Linked DNA regions of Prochlorococcus marinus str. MIT 0912. The protein of the gene in region 1 interacts with the protein of each later gene in a pairwise test. Links are inferred from orthologs where the notes say so. Each region holds a gene or a part of one and is shown on either strand. Other genes may lie near its edges. The genes, in order: rpe and eno.

Region 1 (7,232 bases):
TTCTCGTAAAGGAAATATTACTGATCTTGAAAATAATAAAGTCTCCTATTCCTTAACTCATATTTTTTATGCCAAGGACTATACAGATGGTTTTATGAATCAAGTTAAAGTGCTTGATTTATCAAAATATGGATATACTCAAATTCTTACAGCTGAAAAAGCATTTTGGGATCCTTCGATTAAAAAATGGGAACTATTAAATGGTAAATTAGTTGTTTTTTCGGAAAAAGGTGATTCAACTATTACTAAATTTAATTCTTATCTATATCCATTTAATACTGGTCCAATTAAGATTGCATCTATACCCAAAGATGCAAATGATATGACTTTAGCTGAAGCAAAAAAAGCTCTGCAAATTTATAAAGATACTTCGAATATAAAGGAGGTGAGACGATTGAAAGTAAGGATACAAGAAAAATTTACGTTGCCAATGTCATGTCTTGTGTTTTCTTTGATTGGGAGTAGTTTAGCTTCAATACCAAACTCTAGAACAAATCGATCACAAGGTTTTGGTATAAGTATTATTTTGATTTTATTTTATTATATATTAAGTTTTACATTTAGTTCATTAGGTGTAAAAGGATCAATTTCATATATATCAGCCGCATGGTCTCCTGTATTTATTTCAACTATTATAGGAATAATATTGATGAGGCGAGCAAATAAGTAATTTAAAAATCAAAGACTAATTTGATTATTTCTTCTTAAATAAAAATTTTCCTGTCATAGAGCTTGTCCATATGAATCCTATTCCACTAGAGATTACTTTTGTTGAAAGAGCATAATAATTACTATTATTTAGTATTTGTGTATATAAAAAATAATTATATAATTTAGCAATATAGTCTATTGAATTTAATATAATTAAATTGATAAGAAGTGTTCCTAATCCAATTAATAAATGAATTAACAGGCCAACTCTTTTTTTATTTAAACGATATTTAGTTATAAATAAAAGTGTACTAAATGAAGTAATAGTTCCAAATATATATGCTATTAAAGCACTATAGTTTGTCCCTAGGTTCGTTCTTAGTAGTGTGAATATGCTTATATCTACTGTAAAAGCAAGTCCAGATCCAAATAGATAAAAAGGTACAAATTCAAGATATTTTTTTAATCCTAATTTAAATGTATTCAATTTCATTCTTTTATATTTTTGATTTCTTCATGATATTCCTGTTCTACATTAATTTGCCATAATTCCTCTTTTGATTTCTCATTGACTCGATTATGCGCTATAAGTTCTGCAGCTCTAAATCCTGAAAGCATAGAATGATCCTGATTATTATATTTGTGCATACCATTTCTGCCGATTAGGAATAAATTGTTTATTTTATTTACGCAATTTATTAAGGTGTCTATCTTTTCGTAAGAATCAAAATATGCTGGGTAGGTTTTAGGCTCTCTTATAATTGTTGAATCGATAAAGGCCTTTGAATTGGTAAGTTTTAACTTTATTATTTCTTCTTTAGCTAATTCAATTAGCTCTATATCTGATTTCTTCCATAATTCATCATTCTCATTACAAAAATATTCAAGTCCTATCCAATAATTTTTTTTATCTGCTACTAAGTAAGGACTCCAATTATTGAATATTTGTATCCTGCCTACTTTAACATTAGGTTCTTGAACATAAATCCATGTATCGTCTAGCAACTCCATTTGTGGTCCTGAAATGTGGTTTATTAGTAAACCAATTGTTATAAAATCTCTGTATGGTAGTGATTCTGCGATCTTTAAAATTTCTGGTGGAAAAATATATTCTTCATTTTCTAATTTAGATGATTTGATTAGTTCCTTTATTGGCATTGTAGATATTATATAGTCATATTCTTGCTTTATAATTTTCCCATTTTCATCTTTAAATAGGATTTTTTCTGCTTTTCTTTTGTCTGAGGAAAACTCAATACCTTTTATTGGCTTATTCATGAATATATTTACATTATTTCTCTTTAAATCATTGGCTACTTCCTCCCACATTTGACCTGGTCCATATTTCGGATAAAGAAATCTTTCTATTAAGGATGTCTCAGTGTTTTTTTGACTTATGCCGTTTGATTCTGTATTAATTATCTTAGATAATAACTTTTTTAAAATATCAATTATTAATTTCCTTATTGATAAACCTTTTATTCTTTGGGCACCCCATTCTGGGGAAATTTCTTTAGGGTGACGTCCCCAAACTTTTTCTGTATAGCTTTCAAAAAACATTGTGTATAGTTTGTATCCAAATCTTGATATAATAAAGTCTTCAAGATTTTTAGCTTCTTTTTTATCCAGTTTGCTTTTTAAATAACTTAAACCTACATTAATAATTTTAATTGAACCAATATTCTTGATTGTTTTTAAATTTAGTTTTAGAGGGTAATCATATAACTTTCCTGAATATAGAATTCTTGATTTTCTTTTTCTTACTAACATTATTCGATGATCCTTTGTGTTTTTTTCCTTTATCGTTTTATAACCTTCAATGTTCCTACTTGAATTTTGGTAACTTATTAAATCTGACTCTTTAAGAGTTGAAATATCTATAGGAAATTTATTAGTCCACCATTTCATAACCTCATCGGATTTTGAAAAAAATCTATGTCCACCTATATCTATTCGATTTCCCTTGTAATTAACGGTTTTTGAAATGCCTCCTATGTGATTACTCTTTTCATAAATATCAATAGAAATATCTTTTCTTAATTCAAGTAATTTATCAGTAAAAGCTAATCCTGCAGGGCCTGCTCCAATAACAGCAACCTTCATGCTAATGACTTCATATTTTAATAATATAACAGGATACTATTATTTTGACATCATAGAAAAAATAAATACCTTTTATTGATAAATACTTTTAAAGATGAATATATTATTTTTATTTAATTTTTTTGTTGATAATAATTTATATTTTGAATTTTTTTGTATTAAGCAATTGAATGAATAATCATTATTTCTAGTTATTATATATTGTGGAGAATATTTATTTAGTGTCTCACAGAGTTTAATCCTAGTTGGTAATAAAAATTTGTAATCTAGGTTCTTGTTCTCATTTATTACTTTATCCATTTTACCTTCTGAGATGTTTCTAAAAATTGCCTTTTGTGGAAATCTATGCCTTGACTCATCAAGTTTCCAATGTATGTAATTATCTTCAGGTGCTAGGAATCCAACGTTTTCACTTTTAAGCTTTTCCTGATTAATAAAATCTTTTACTAATTTGACTTTATATGATTTACTTGAGATCTTTTTGTCAAATATTTCACTTAATGCCCCTGGAATACTTTGATTTGTTATTAAACAGGTAATTAGAAGTATTATAAATATATTTTTAATTATAATCTTAAAAATCTGATAATTATAAATTATTTTGTCTAGTTTTGTTATTAATGCTAGAAATAGAACCATACTTACTGTTATATATGGGCTGAATAGAGTAAAGTAATGTCCAAAGAAATGCTTTCTATAAAACATTATCTCTAGAAGAATAGGATTTATTATCCCAAAAAATAAAATATCAATATCAATTCTTTTGAGTCTCAATAGTTGAATATCTTTTTTTGTAAAACGTATTTGATGTATATTCCCAAATATGATTCTTATTATAGGTAGTAGTATCATTCCTATTAACATTGGATATAATATAGGATTTCTACCTAAATTTATATACTGTCTTAAAAGTATATTATGATTTATATAGTCAACAGAGTTTAACTTTATTCCGAAAATGAAATCTGTAAATTGTCCAGTTATAAGATATGGCATCGTATTAAAAAGTAATATATAGAAGCTAATAATACAAATCCAACTTATTTGTTTCTTTGCGTATAATAAGTTTTTATTAATTATATTTATTTCTTTTTTATTTGTTATAAAGCCTCTCTCCCTGACGTGTAACCATAAGGGTATTGTTATTATATTTAGAAGATAATATGGTCGTATAGATATTGAAATTGCAGCAGCTATTGCTGAAAAATTTAATATTAACTTATTTTTCTTCCCCCTATTTAAGTACGCTAATGATATTGTGATTAGACATAATGAAGAGCTAATTGCATTTATATGATGTAAAGAACCATAGATACAAACTAATAAAGTCAAATATAATATAATGCCAAAATATATTATTGAATTTTCAGCTTTTCTATTTAAATCAAGATTGCTGTTACGTACTATATCCCTTAGCATTAAATATCCTATATAAGAAGCTAGTAGACTGATAATTAAAGTAATTACAACAAATATACTTGTACTTTTTAATGCTGCAGGCAATGAGAATATGTATTGCAAAATAGGCGACTTATCATCAAATTCGTTTGTCCATATTAATTCTCCATGTAATAATCTACTGCCAAAATACATGAATTGATCTATGTCGTGATCATATCTATCAGTGATCAACTCCTTTGCTGTTAGTATAAAGAATACAAGGGTATATATAAAATTTGTAAATATAAGACTCATAAAATTTTTTAATTATTATATTATGTTTTTTGATTTTTTTTAAGTGTTTTTTTGTCTCACTGCTTTTAAATCTTAGTACTACTATAATCCAGATGTAGGTCTCTAATATTTTTTTCAATCTTGAAGGACTTAACTTCTTATTTTATCGGAGATCCTATTTTAGGTTTAGGATTATTAGCTTTCTTTGTCTTATTGATATCGCTACCTATTTCTTTTTGGTCCGTTGCTGGTGATCGCAATTCTTCTTTTATAAAATTTTTAATTGCAATTGCAAATATTTCTCTTACTTGTCAATTGATTCTGCGATGGTTGCAATCGGGACATTTCCCAATTAGTAATCTTTATGAGTCCCTTTGCTTTTTGACTTGGGGTTGTACGTTAACGCAACTTTTTGTTGAAAGGGCATGGAAATCTCCGATCGTTTCAGCTGTTGCGACACCTATATCTCTTCTTTCAATAGGGTTCGCTAGTTTTGTCTTGCCAGAGAATTTGCAATCCTCTGCTCCTTTAGTTCCAGCGCTTCGTTCTAGTTGGTTGATAATGCATGTGAGTGTAATTATGTCTTCTTATGCTGCACTACTAATAGGTTCAATTTTGTCTTTTGGGGTCTTTCTTGTTGATGGAAAAAAACAATTCAATATTCGTAATAGTTCCTTTGGTTCTGGTTCGTTTAGGCAAAGCTCTGAGGTCTATTTAAATGGCAGAAATGAAAACTTAAATTCAATACAACCGGTTGAATTTACAAATGCTGAGCAGCTTGATTCATTGAGTTACAGATCAATAACTGCTGGATTTTTGTTGCTTACAGTTGGTCTGATTAGTGGTGCTGTTTGGGCTAATGAAGCTTGGGGTAGTTGGTGGAGTTGGGATCCTAAAGAAACCTGGGCTTTAATATGTTGGTTGGTTTATGCTGCTTATTTGCATACTAGGATTACAAGGGGATGGCAAGGGAAAAAGCCTGCATTGCTTGCTATAACAGGCTTTTTCTTGATTATTGTTTGCTATATAGGAGTCAACCTCCTTGGGGTTGGTTTACACAGTTATGGTTGGTTCTTTGACGCTTAAGAGTTAATTGTAATTTACTATTTTTCTAAAATTATTCCATTCTGTGCGTCATTCGCAACTTTTCTAAGTGCATCACAACCTTCTTTAAGCGTTGGGTAAGCAAACATACCACTTCCGGCTATGAAACAGTTTGCTCCTGCAGCGCAGCATTGAGACAATGACCAATCTGCTTTTATTCCTCCATCAACCTCTATATCTACGTTGTATCCATTCTCTAAAATTATTTTTCTTAACTGAGTGATTTTGTTGAGCATTGTTGGAATATAAGCTTGCCCGCCAAATCCAGGGTTAACTGTCATTACTAGTACGTGATCAACCATATCAAGTACATCCTTGACCATATCCATTGGAGTATGAGGATTAAGGGCTACGGAAGGAGACCCCCCTAGTTGACGAATCCTGCCTAGAATTCTATGGAGGTGAACATTAGCTTCAGCATGAGCAATTACAACTCCTGGCTCTCCGTTTGAACCCTTACTTGCTTCTACATATCCATCAAGCATTGTTTCACAATTGTATTGACTAACCATTAACTGAGTCTCAAATGGAACTTTGCAATACTTTCTGCATGCAGAAATCATTTCTGGGCCAAATGTGAGATTTGGAACAAAGTTCCCATCCATCACATCGAATTGAATTCTGTCTACGCCTGCTAATTCAAGGTCTTTTACGCACTGGCCCATATTTGCCCAGTCTGCTGGCAATACTGAAGGGATTATTTGAACTGGACGATGTTCAGAAAAAATTGATGAAGAAATGGATTGGATCATTGTTTTTGTCTTTTGGCAGAGATTCTATTAATTCATGGTCACAAGTTCTATTGTGACCATGCACTGATACAGTAATTATTGCTTATCAACAGATAATAAGTTTTTTGTGAGTACTTTTTTCTGAGCATTTTTCAATGCCCTCAATTACTTACAATATTGTCTGCCTTAAGGCGTAAATTTCTTTACCTAACTGCAAAAAGTGGATCGTACTCTCGTCCAAGAAATTCTTGAAGTAGTTGAGCAAGCTGCAATTGCTTCTGCTCAATTGACTGGTTTAGGTCAAAAAGATGAAGCTGATGCCGCAGCCGTAGAGGCAATGCGAAAGAGAATGGGAACGATTCAGATGCAAGGAAGGATCGTAATTGGTGAAGGAGAAAGAGATGAAGCTCCAATGCTTTATATCGGAGAAGAAGTTGGATCAGGCACAGGCCCAGGCGTTGACTTCGCTGTAGATCCATGCGAAGGGACAAATTTATGTGCCAACAGCCAGCGTGGATCTATGGCTGTTCTTGCTGCATCAGACAGGGGTGGTTTATTCAATGCTCCAGATTTTTATATGAACAAATTAGCTGCTCCACCAGCAGCTAAGGGCAAAGTTGATATCAGAAAAACTCCGACCGAAAATATAAAAATCCTGAGTGATTGCTTGGGTATTGCAATAAGTGATTTAACTATTGTTGTTATGGATAGAGCTAGACATAAAAATTTGGTTTCCGAAATCAGATCTACAGGTGCCAGGATTCAGCCTATTTCAGATGGGGATGTCCAGGCAGCAATTGCATGTGGATTTGAGGGGACTGGTACACATTGTTTAATGGGTATTGGTGCTGCTCCCGAGGGAGTTATTTCAGCCGCTGCTATGAGGGCACTTGGGGGGCATTTTCAGGGACAACTTGTTTATGATCCTGCTATCGCTCAAACATCAGAATGGGCCGACTATACAAAAGA
Region 2 (7,364 bases), 1.4 Mb from region 1 along the record:
TCCATGTATTCACTCATATCAAGTCTCAATAAAGCGTCTTCTTCATCAAATAAAGAACTTGCTAGTGATTTAGCAAGTTCAGTTTTTCCAACACCTGTAGGCCCCAGAAAAAGAAAAGATCCTATAGGCCTTCTTATGTCCTGCATCCCAGCTCTTGCTCTGCGAATTGCTGCGGAGACTGCTTGAACTGCATGTAATTGACCAATAACTTTTTTTTCTAAGTCTTGTTCTAAATTTAAAAGCTTTTGTCTTTCACCTGATAAAACTTTGTTAACAGGAATTCCTGTCCATCTTGAGACAACGTCAGCTATGTCTTCTGGGTTAACTTGGTCTGTGAGCAAGGAATTGCCAAATTCATTATCTTCTTGAATAGAAGCTTCTATGTCTTTTATTCTTTCTTTTATTTGAAAAAGTTGTTCAAATTTAAGTCTTTCTACCTCTTCAATATCGCCAGAGATTTCAGCTTCTCTTATTAAATTTTTTAACTCTTCAGCTTTTATGTTTAGTTCTAGTAATTCAGCTGATTTCTCAATCTGATCTTGCCATTGTTGTTTGATCTGAGATAACTCATAGAGCAGCAATTCTCTCTGTTCTTCAAGATCATTAATAGTCTCTAATGTTGTCTCTTCGTTAGCATTTTGGATTAAAGAGTCTAAATGATTAACCTGAGATTCTTTCTCTTCGATAATTTTTGGTTTTGATGCTGATTCGATTTTGACTTGAGCTGAGGCCTCGTCAATCAAGTCAATGGCTTTGTCAGGTAGGCATCTATCACTAATATATCTATGAGATAAACGATTGGCTGTAATTAGTGCTTCATCAGTAATAGTTACTCCATGATGTAATTCATAATTTTCTTTAAGTCCCTTTAGAATTTCCAAGCTTAAATCTAAGCTTGGCTCTTTAATTGATACTTGCTGAAATCGTCTGTCAAGTGCTAGATCTTTTTCGATCGTACGTCTATAATTATCCGGAGTAGTTGCACCAATACAACGTAAGTCTCCACTGGCTAATAATGGTTTCAATAGACTGCCAGCATCCGTGTTTGATCTGTCTTTGCTTACAATTGAATGTAATTCGTCTATAAATAGAATCACTCCTTTTTGACTATCGCTTATTTCACTTAATAAAGATCTGAATCGTTCTTCAAATTGCCCTCGGAATTTAGCTCCAGCTATTAGTGCACCAATATCAAGTGAAATTAGTCTTAAACCTTGAAGAGAATCAGGAAGTTCGTTGGCTATGATTTTTTGAGCTAATAACTCTGCTACTGCTGTTTTTCCAACACCAGGAGCACCAATTAGTACTGGATTATTTTTACCTCTTCGTGATAAAACTTTTGTAATTGCTTTGATTTCCGACTCTCTGCCGATGACAGGGTCTAATTTTCCATTTTCAGCTTCGGCTGTAAGGTCTTTGCAATATAAATCCAATGCGCTTGGCATTTCATTAAGTTTTAAAGATGCTTGTTTTGATGTAATCTCTTCCTTATAGATAGGAGCAAGTGGCTCTGGGTCAGAATTCTTCGAATTGTTTTTGGTAGATACTGAAGACCTTGAATTTTTTGGAGGTCTATCTTCTTTATGTTGAGTCGTAGTTCTTTTTGATTGTTTAAATGATTTAGGTGCTGGTAGTCGTCTCAATTCCGCTTCAAGAATTTGACTAGGGAGACCTGCTTGATAAAACAGATCTTCTCCTAGGCGATTGTCTCTACCAATGGCGATAAGGATATGAGATATCTCTATTTGGTTAGATCCCCATCGAGAGCGGAAATCATCGGCTGTTTCAAGAAGAATTTCTAAATCTTCTCCAATAAATAAGTCTGATTGGTTGTTTATTGGAAGTTCAGCGATAAAGTTTTCTAAAATTTCATTTATTTCTTCATGATTTACAGGTAGAGAGTTTGTATATTTCTGAAATTTTTTATTTCTAAAAAGAACCTGAATAAGATGTTCAACATCTAAATTCTGATGTCGCCACCTTCTGGCTGATTGTTCAGCGATTAGTAAAAGACTCCAAGCTTCATCGCTAAAAGAATCTGGTTCTGTAGTTAGACTTCCATTCATTTTCAATCAATTTAGATTCAAAGTGGTCATTTGTCTTCTTGATTTTGATTAAGACCTTTTTATCGATATGTTTATTTCTTGTTAAGACAAATTTGATTGATTAGGTCTTGGAAAGCAAGCTAGATTAGCAATTCAGGAACATATGGGAATAATGTAGTCCATAAGATCTAAAAATCATCTTAAATTCGTGGCTGACTCTCTAGAACTAGTAATTGATACCATTATGGCCCGAGAAGTTTTGGATTCTCGTGGAAATCCAACCGTTGAGGCTGAAGTGCTTTTAGAAGGTGGAGCTATTGGACGTTCGATTGTCCCAAGTGGTGCAAGCACTGGAGCCCATGAAGCTCATGAATTAAGAGATGGTGGAAAACGTTATTTGGGTAAAGGAGTCATAAAGGCCGTTGGTCATATAGAAGAAACTATTGCTCCCGCGCTATGTGGGCTTTCTGCTTTAGAGCAAGCCACCGTTGATTCGGTAATGAAACAATTAGATGATACAGACAATAAATCAAATCTTGGAGCAAATTCAATTCTTGCTGTCAGCATGGCTACAGCAAGAGCAGCTGCTAATGGATTGGGTTTGCCTTTATATAGGTATTTAGGGGGGCCGATGTCATCTTTATTGCCAGTGCCATTGATGAACGTCATTAATGGAGGAGAGCATGCAGCAAATAATTTAGATTTTCAGGAATTCATGTTGGTTCCTCATGGGGCTGAAAGTTTTAGAGAAGCATTAAGAATGGGAGCTGAGGTTTTTCATACGCTTAAAGATTTATTGAGTCAGAAAGGTTTATCAACTGCTGTTGGTGACGAAGGAGGATTTGCTCCAAATCTTGAAAGTAATAAAGCAGCAGGTGATCTTTTAATGCAAGCTATTGAACAGGCTGGATTTAGACCAGGGGAGCAAATCTCTTTAGCTTTGGATGTTGCAAGTACGGAGTTTTATAAGGAGGGGAAATATTTTTATGGTGGGAATTCCTATACCAGCGAGCAAATGGTTGAAGAATTAGCTGGGTTAGTTAATTCATTTCCAATCATTTCTATTGAAGATGGATTGGCTGAAGATGATTGGGATGGTTGGAGCTTGCTAACTAAAAAGCTTGGCAAAAATGTGCAATTGGTTGGAGATGATTTATTTGTCACCAATACACTTCGTTTACAAAGAGGTATTGATGAGAATATTGCAAATTCAATATTAATTAAGGTCAATCAAATAGGTTCTCTGACTGAGACCCTTGAAGCTATTGAGCTTGCTTCAAGATCAAGTTATACAACTGTCATAAGTCATAGAAGCGGAGAAACTGAAGATACAACTATTGCTGATTTGTCAGTAGCAACTAAATCTGGTCAAATTAAAACAGGGTCATTGAGTCGGAGTGAAAGAGTCGCTAAATACAATCAATTACTTCGTATTGAGGATGAGTTAGGGAGTCAAGCAACATATGCTGGATTGGTCGGTTTGGGACCAAGAGGAAGCTCTTAGTTTTATTATCATTATTTAAAGTTTTCTTCCTTGAAAATTATCTAAACGACTTTCACTTCTCATCTTAAATTTTAATTTAACCCAGCTTACAGCTATAGGAAATCCAATAGTCACTGGTATGAGAAATAAAAAAGGTCTGTTAGTTGAAGAGAGTAAAGCTGATGATATTGCAAGTGAGCCGAGAAGAACAGAATTACTTAATGATTGTTGAGCATTAATCATTCTTCTGAGTTGTCTGTCTGATTCTCCCATTCGCACTTGAAGTTGCAAGTCGCCTTGTTCTAGTCTTTCTAGATTTTCATCCAAACGTTTTGGCAACCCAACTGCTTTACTGCCTATCTCAGTAACTTGTCTTCCTAATTCATTAAATAAGTCATTAGAGTCTGGATTTTTTGAAGTCATTAGAGGAAGTAGGAATGGTTTGGCTATTGCTATTAAGTTGAATTCTGGGTCTAAATATCTTCCAACACCTTCAAAAGTTGATAATGCTCGAAAAACAAAAATCAACTCAATTGGAATTCTAAAGGGTTTCCCATAAGCCAGTTCAGATATATCGCCAGAGAGCTTTTCTATGATTTGAGAATTAAATGGAGGAGTGAGAGCTTCATTTAACATTATTCTTATTAACCTTCTAACTGGACCTATTTCTACTTCTTTTTCTATTAACCCAGCGATTTGAAGTTCTTTGACTAGTCCGCTAACATCTCTTAGTGCTGCGGCTTTGATCATTGAATTAAGCCTGCCTCTAATACGCTCAGAGACAAAACCCATCATTCCAAAATCATAGTAAATAAGAGCACCATCCTTGGAAACAGCTAGGTTGCCTGGATGCGGATCCGCATGAAAAAAACCGTAGTTAACTAATTGTTTTAGATAACTTGTAGCTCCAATCTTTGCGATTAAAGAAGTATCAATATTATTATCTTTTAGAGATTCAATGTCATTTATTTTGATTCCTGGTAAATACTCTAAACATAAAACTTTGCTGGTGCTTAAGTCCCAAAATACACTTGGAATTAAAACATCTGATTCATCTATAAATTGTTGTTTAAATCTTGCAGCATATTGAGCTTCAATTCGAAAATCCAACTCTCTGAGTAATACTCTTTTAGACTCTTTAGCAATACCTATCCAGTCATTACCCCTGCTTAGAGACTTTATTCTCTGAACTATTTTTGCAACTTGATTCATTACATCTAAGTCAAGCCTGAAAAACTTTTCTATATCTGGTCTTTGGACTTTAAAAATAACATTTTGCCCATCAAGTAATTTGGCTTTGTGAACTTGAGCAAGCGATGCTGAGCCAATTGGTAATTCATCAATACTTATAATTTTTTCATATGAATTTCCAAGTTGGGTTGTTAATATTTCATCAACTTTCTGAAATGAAAAAGGTGGAACTCTATCTTGTAGAGTGCTAAGCTCATTTACCCATGCAGATGGAATAACATCAGCTCTTGCAGATAAAAGTTGGCCTAATTTTATAAATGCTGATCCTAGATTGACTAATTCTTTTGTAAGCCATTTTGCTCTTAAATTATTTCTTTTTTCTCTTCTTTTGGATGAATATCCTTTTAAATAAGTCCACTTTTTAGAATCAAACCATAAGTAGAAAAGCAAACCTAATAATATTATCCAGATCTTAATTGCTCTCCCCAACCGTTGAATTTGACTAACTAGAAAAATCAATTTTTTCCCTCAATATCTTTGTTGATTTCGATAACCTTTGTTCTTAAATTATCTATTTGAACTTGAATTAAATCTTCTTTACTTAATTGTTCCTTAGAACTTTTCTCTTGTGTCGCATTAGTCTTTCTCTCTAGACGTTCAGATTCTGCAATAACTTCTTTTTTAAAGCTAGACCATTCATTTTGGATCTTTTGAGGTAATTCTTCAGCAATTTCAGTGAATTCTTGGGCAGAATTGATAACTTTATCAGTTATCCGAGCTGCTATTCGGTTCATAGCTGCTTTTAGCAGTATTTCTGAGTCGCTCAATAATCTAATTATTCAGCTTTCACTTTAGAAGATTCAGCGTTTTTTGTGTCTTCAGATTGAAACTGGATATATGCAGATTTGCTCTTAATCAATTAAATCTATTTAGAAGATTGTTTGTTATGGCTCAACCTAGAATATTTTCATTAGAGTTGAAGAAAACAAACATTTGATTTGATTTGGGTTGAAAGTCTAATCTTTTAACTTAAGTGATCTCAAAGCATCCTTTTCTCTTCTTGAAAGAGAGCAAAACCTAACTAAGAGATTTTCCATTGGAAACCATTGAAACTGATGTTGTCATAGTTGGTGGTGGGCCTGCTGGTTGCAGTTGTGCGCTTTACACTTCCCGAGCAGACTTAAGAACAGTAATTCTCGATAAGAATCCTGATGTAGGTGCGCTGGCAATAACCCATCAAATTGCCAATTATCCAGGAGTTTCTAGTGAAATGAGCGGAGAGGCCTTGTTGAAATTGATGAGAGATCAAGCTACACAGTATGGAGCTGATTATCGTAGAGCCCAAGTTTTTGGAATTGATGCGAGTGGAGACTGGAAAACTATTTATACCCCAGATGGGACTTTTAAATCAAAGGCACTTGTTGTTGCGAGTGGTGCAATGGGAAGGCCAGCATCATTTAAAGGTGAAGCTGAATTCCTAGGTAGAGGAGTAAGTTATTGCGCGACTTGTGATGGAGCTTTTTATAGAGATCGTGAAGTCGCCGTTGTTGGTATTAATAAAGAGGCAATTGAAGAGGCAAATGTTCTTACAAAATTTGCTTCCAAAGTTCATTGGATAACATCCAATGATCCAAAATCAGATGATCATCATGCGCAAGATCTATTATCAAAACCAAATGTGAACCATTGGAGTAAGACTAGGCTAATGCAGATTGAAGGTAATGATTCAGGGGTAACAGGTATTAAGGTTAAGAACCGATCCATTGACACTCATCAAGAGATAGCTCTTGAGGGTGTTTTTGTTTATATGAGCGGTTCAAAGCCTATTACCGACTTTCTTGGCGAACAGGTTGCTTTTAAAGAGGATGGTGGGGTATTGGTGGATGATTTTATGTCGACAACAGTTGAAGGGGTTTGGGCAATTGGCGACATCAGAAATACTCCATTTAAACAAGCTGTTGTCGCAGCATCAGATGGATGTATTGCAGCGATGGCAATAGATAGATACTTAAATAGTCGTAAATCAATTCGTGTCGATTGGGTTCATGCTTGAATTGCTCAAATAAAAGGTATTTTTAAAGAGGAGTTGCTTCAGAAACATATGCAACACCACCGTAGTAACTAAGAACAGTTTTTATATTGTCTCGTATCTTTTCGATTATCTCTTGCTCGCAAAAAATAATTACGTGGGCATTTGATCCAAATCCAGTGAATTCCATGTCTTCTGTGACAATTCTCTCTGGACCTCTTCCCGTGGCATGTTTCATAACCGTGTAGCCAGGAACTTCAGCTTTTTCTAATGCTGAGAGAACATCATCTAGCTCTCTTTCGCTAAAAATCAAGTCAAGTCTTTTCATGAAATTGAGTTACCCAATTGATGGAATCATTGTGTTTACTAAGCCCATATATACTGGTATACCTATGATTATATTAAAAGGAAAAGTTAATCCAAGAGTGGTAGAAATGTAATAACTAGGTCGTGCTTCAGGAACAGTCATTCTCATTGCTGTTGGTACGGCTAAATATGAAGCACTAGCGCATAGAACTACAAATAACAGAGCATTTCCTGGATCTAAATTTAGAAATCTAGCTACGATTGATCCCAATACTGCATTAACTATTGGCATCAATATTGAAAAAATAAT

Evidence for each region.
Region 2: the proteins of rpe (region 1) and eno interact in binary tests that used the Escherichia coli proteins (3 or more experiments, as listed by UniProt). The link is inferred for Prochlorococcus marinus str. MIT 0912 from one-to-one orthologs.

Annotation. Positions count from the first base shown.
Region 1 is NZ_CP114783.1:175,245-182,476, forward strand. The notes cover bases 4,409-7,178. They hold rpe (ribulose-phosphate 3-epimerase), read right to left. Parts: upstream 6,285-7,178; coding sequence 5,532-6,284; downstream 4,409-5,531. Other genes in these bases: ccsB (c-type cytochrome biogenesis protein CcsB), read left to right, coding at 4,567-5,514; glpX (class II fructose-bisphosphatase), read left to right, coding at 6,484-7,178. In the rest of the region: O5640_RS00895 (LptF/LptG family permease), read left to right, coding at 1-670; O5640_RS00900 (hypothetical protein), read right to left, coding at 695-1,144; O5640_RS00905 (NAD(P)/FAD-dependent oxidoreductase), read right to left, coding at 1,141-2,754; O5640_RS00910 (hypothetical protein), read right to left, coding at 2,827-4,386; more of glpX, read left to right, coding at 7,179-7,232. UniProt on the Escherichia coli protein: Catalyzes the reversible epimerization of D-ribulose 5-phosphate to D-xylulose 5-phosphate.
Region 2 is NZ_CP114783.1:1,593,738-1,601,101, forward strand. The notes cover bases 1,500-4,401. They hold eno (phosphopyruvate hydratase), read left to right. Parts: upstream 1,500-2,253; coding sequence 2,254-3,549; downstream 3,550-4,401. Other genes in these bases: O5640_RS09145 (ATP-dependent Clp protease ATP-binding subunit), read right to left, coding at 1,500-2,066; O5640_RS09155 (ABC1 kinase family protein), read right to left, coding at 3,565-4,401. Also shown: more of O5640_RS09145, read right to left, coding at 1-1,499; more of O5640_RS09155, read right to left, coding at 4,402-5,238; O5640_RS09160 (hypothetical protein), read right to left, coding at 5,235-5,546; O5640_RS09165 (NAD(P)/FAD-dependent oxidoreductase), read left to right, coding at 5,816-6,772; O5640_RS09170 (P-II family nitrogen regulator), read right to left, coding at 6,795-7,076; O5640_RS09175 (sodium-dependent bicarbonate transport family permease), read right to left, coding at 7,086-7,364. UniProt on the Escherichia coli protein: Catalyzes the reversible conversion of 2-phosphoglycerate (2-PG) into phosphoenolpyruvate (PEP). It is essential for the degradation of carbohydrates via glycolysis.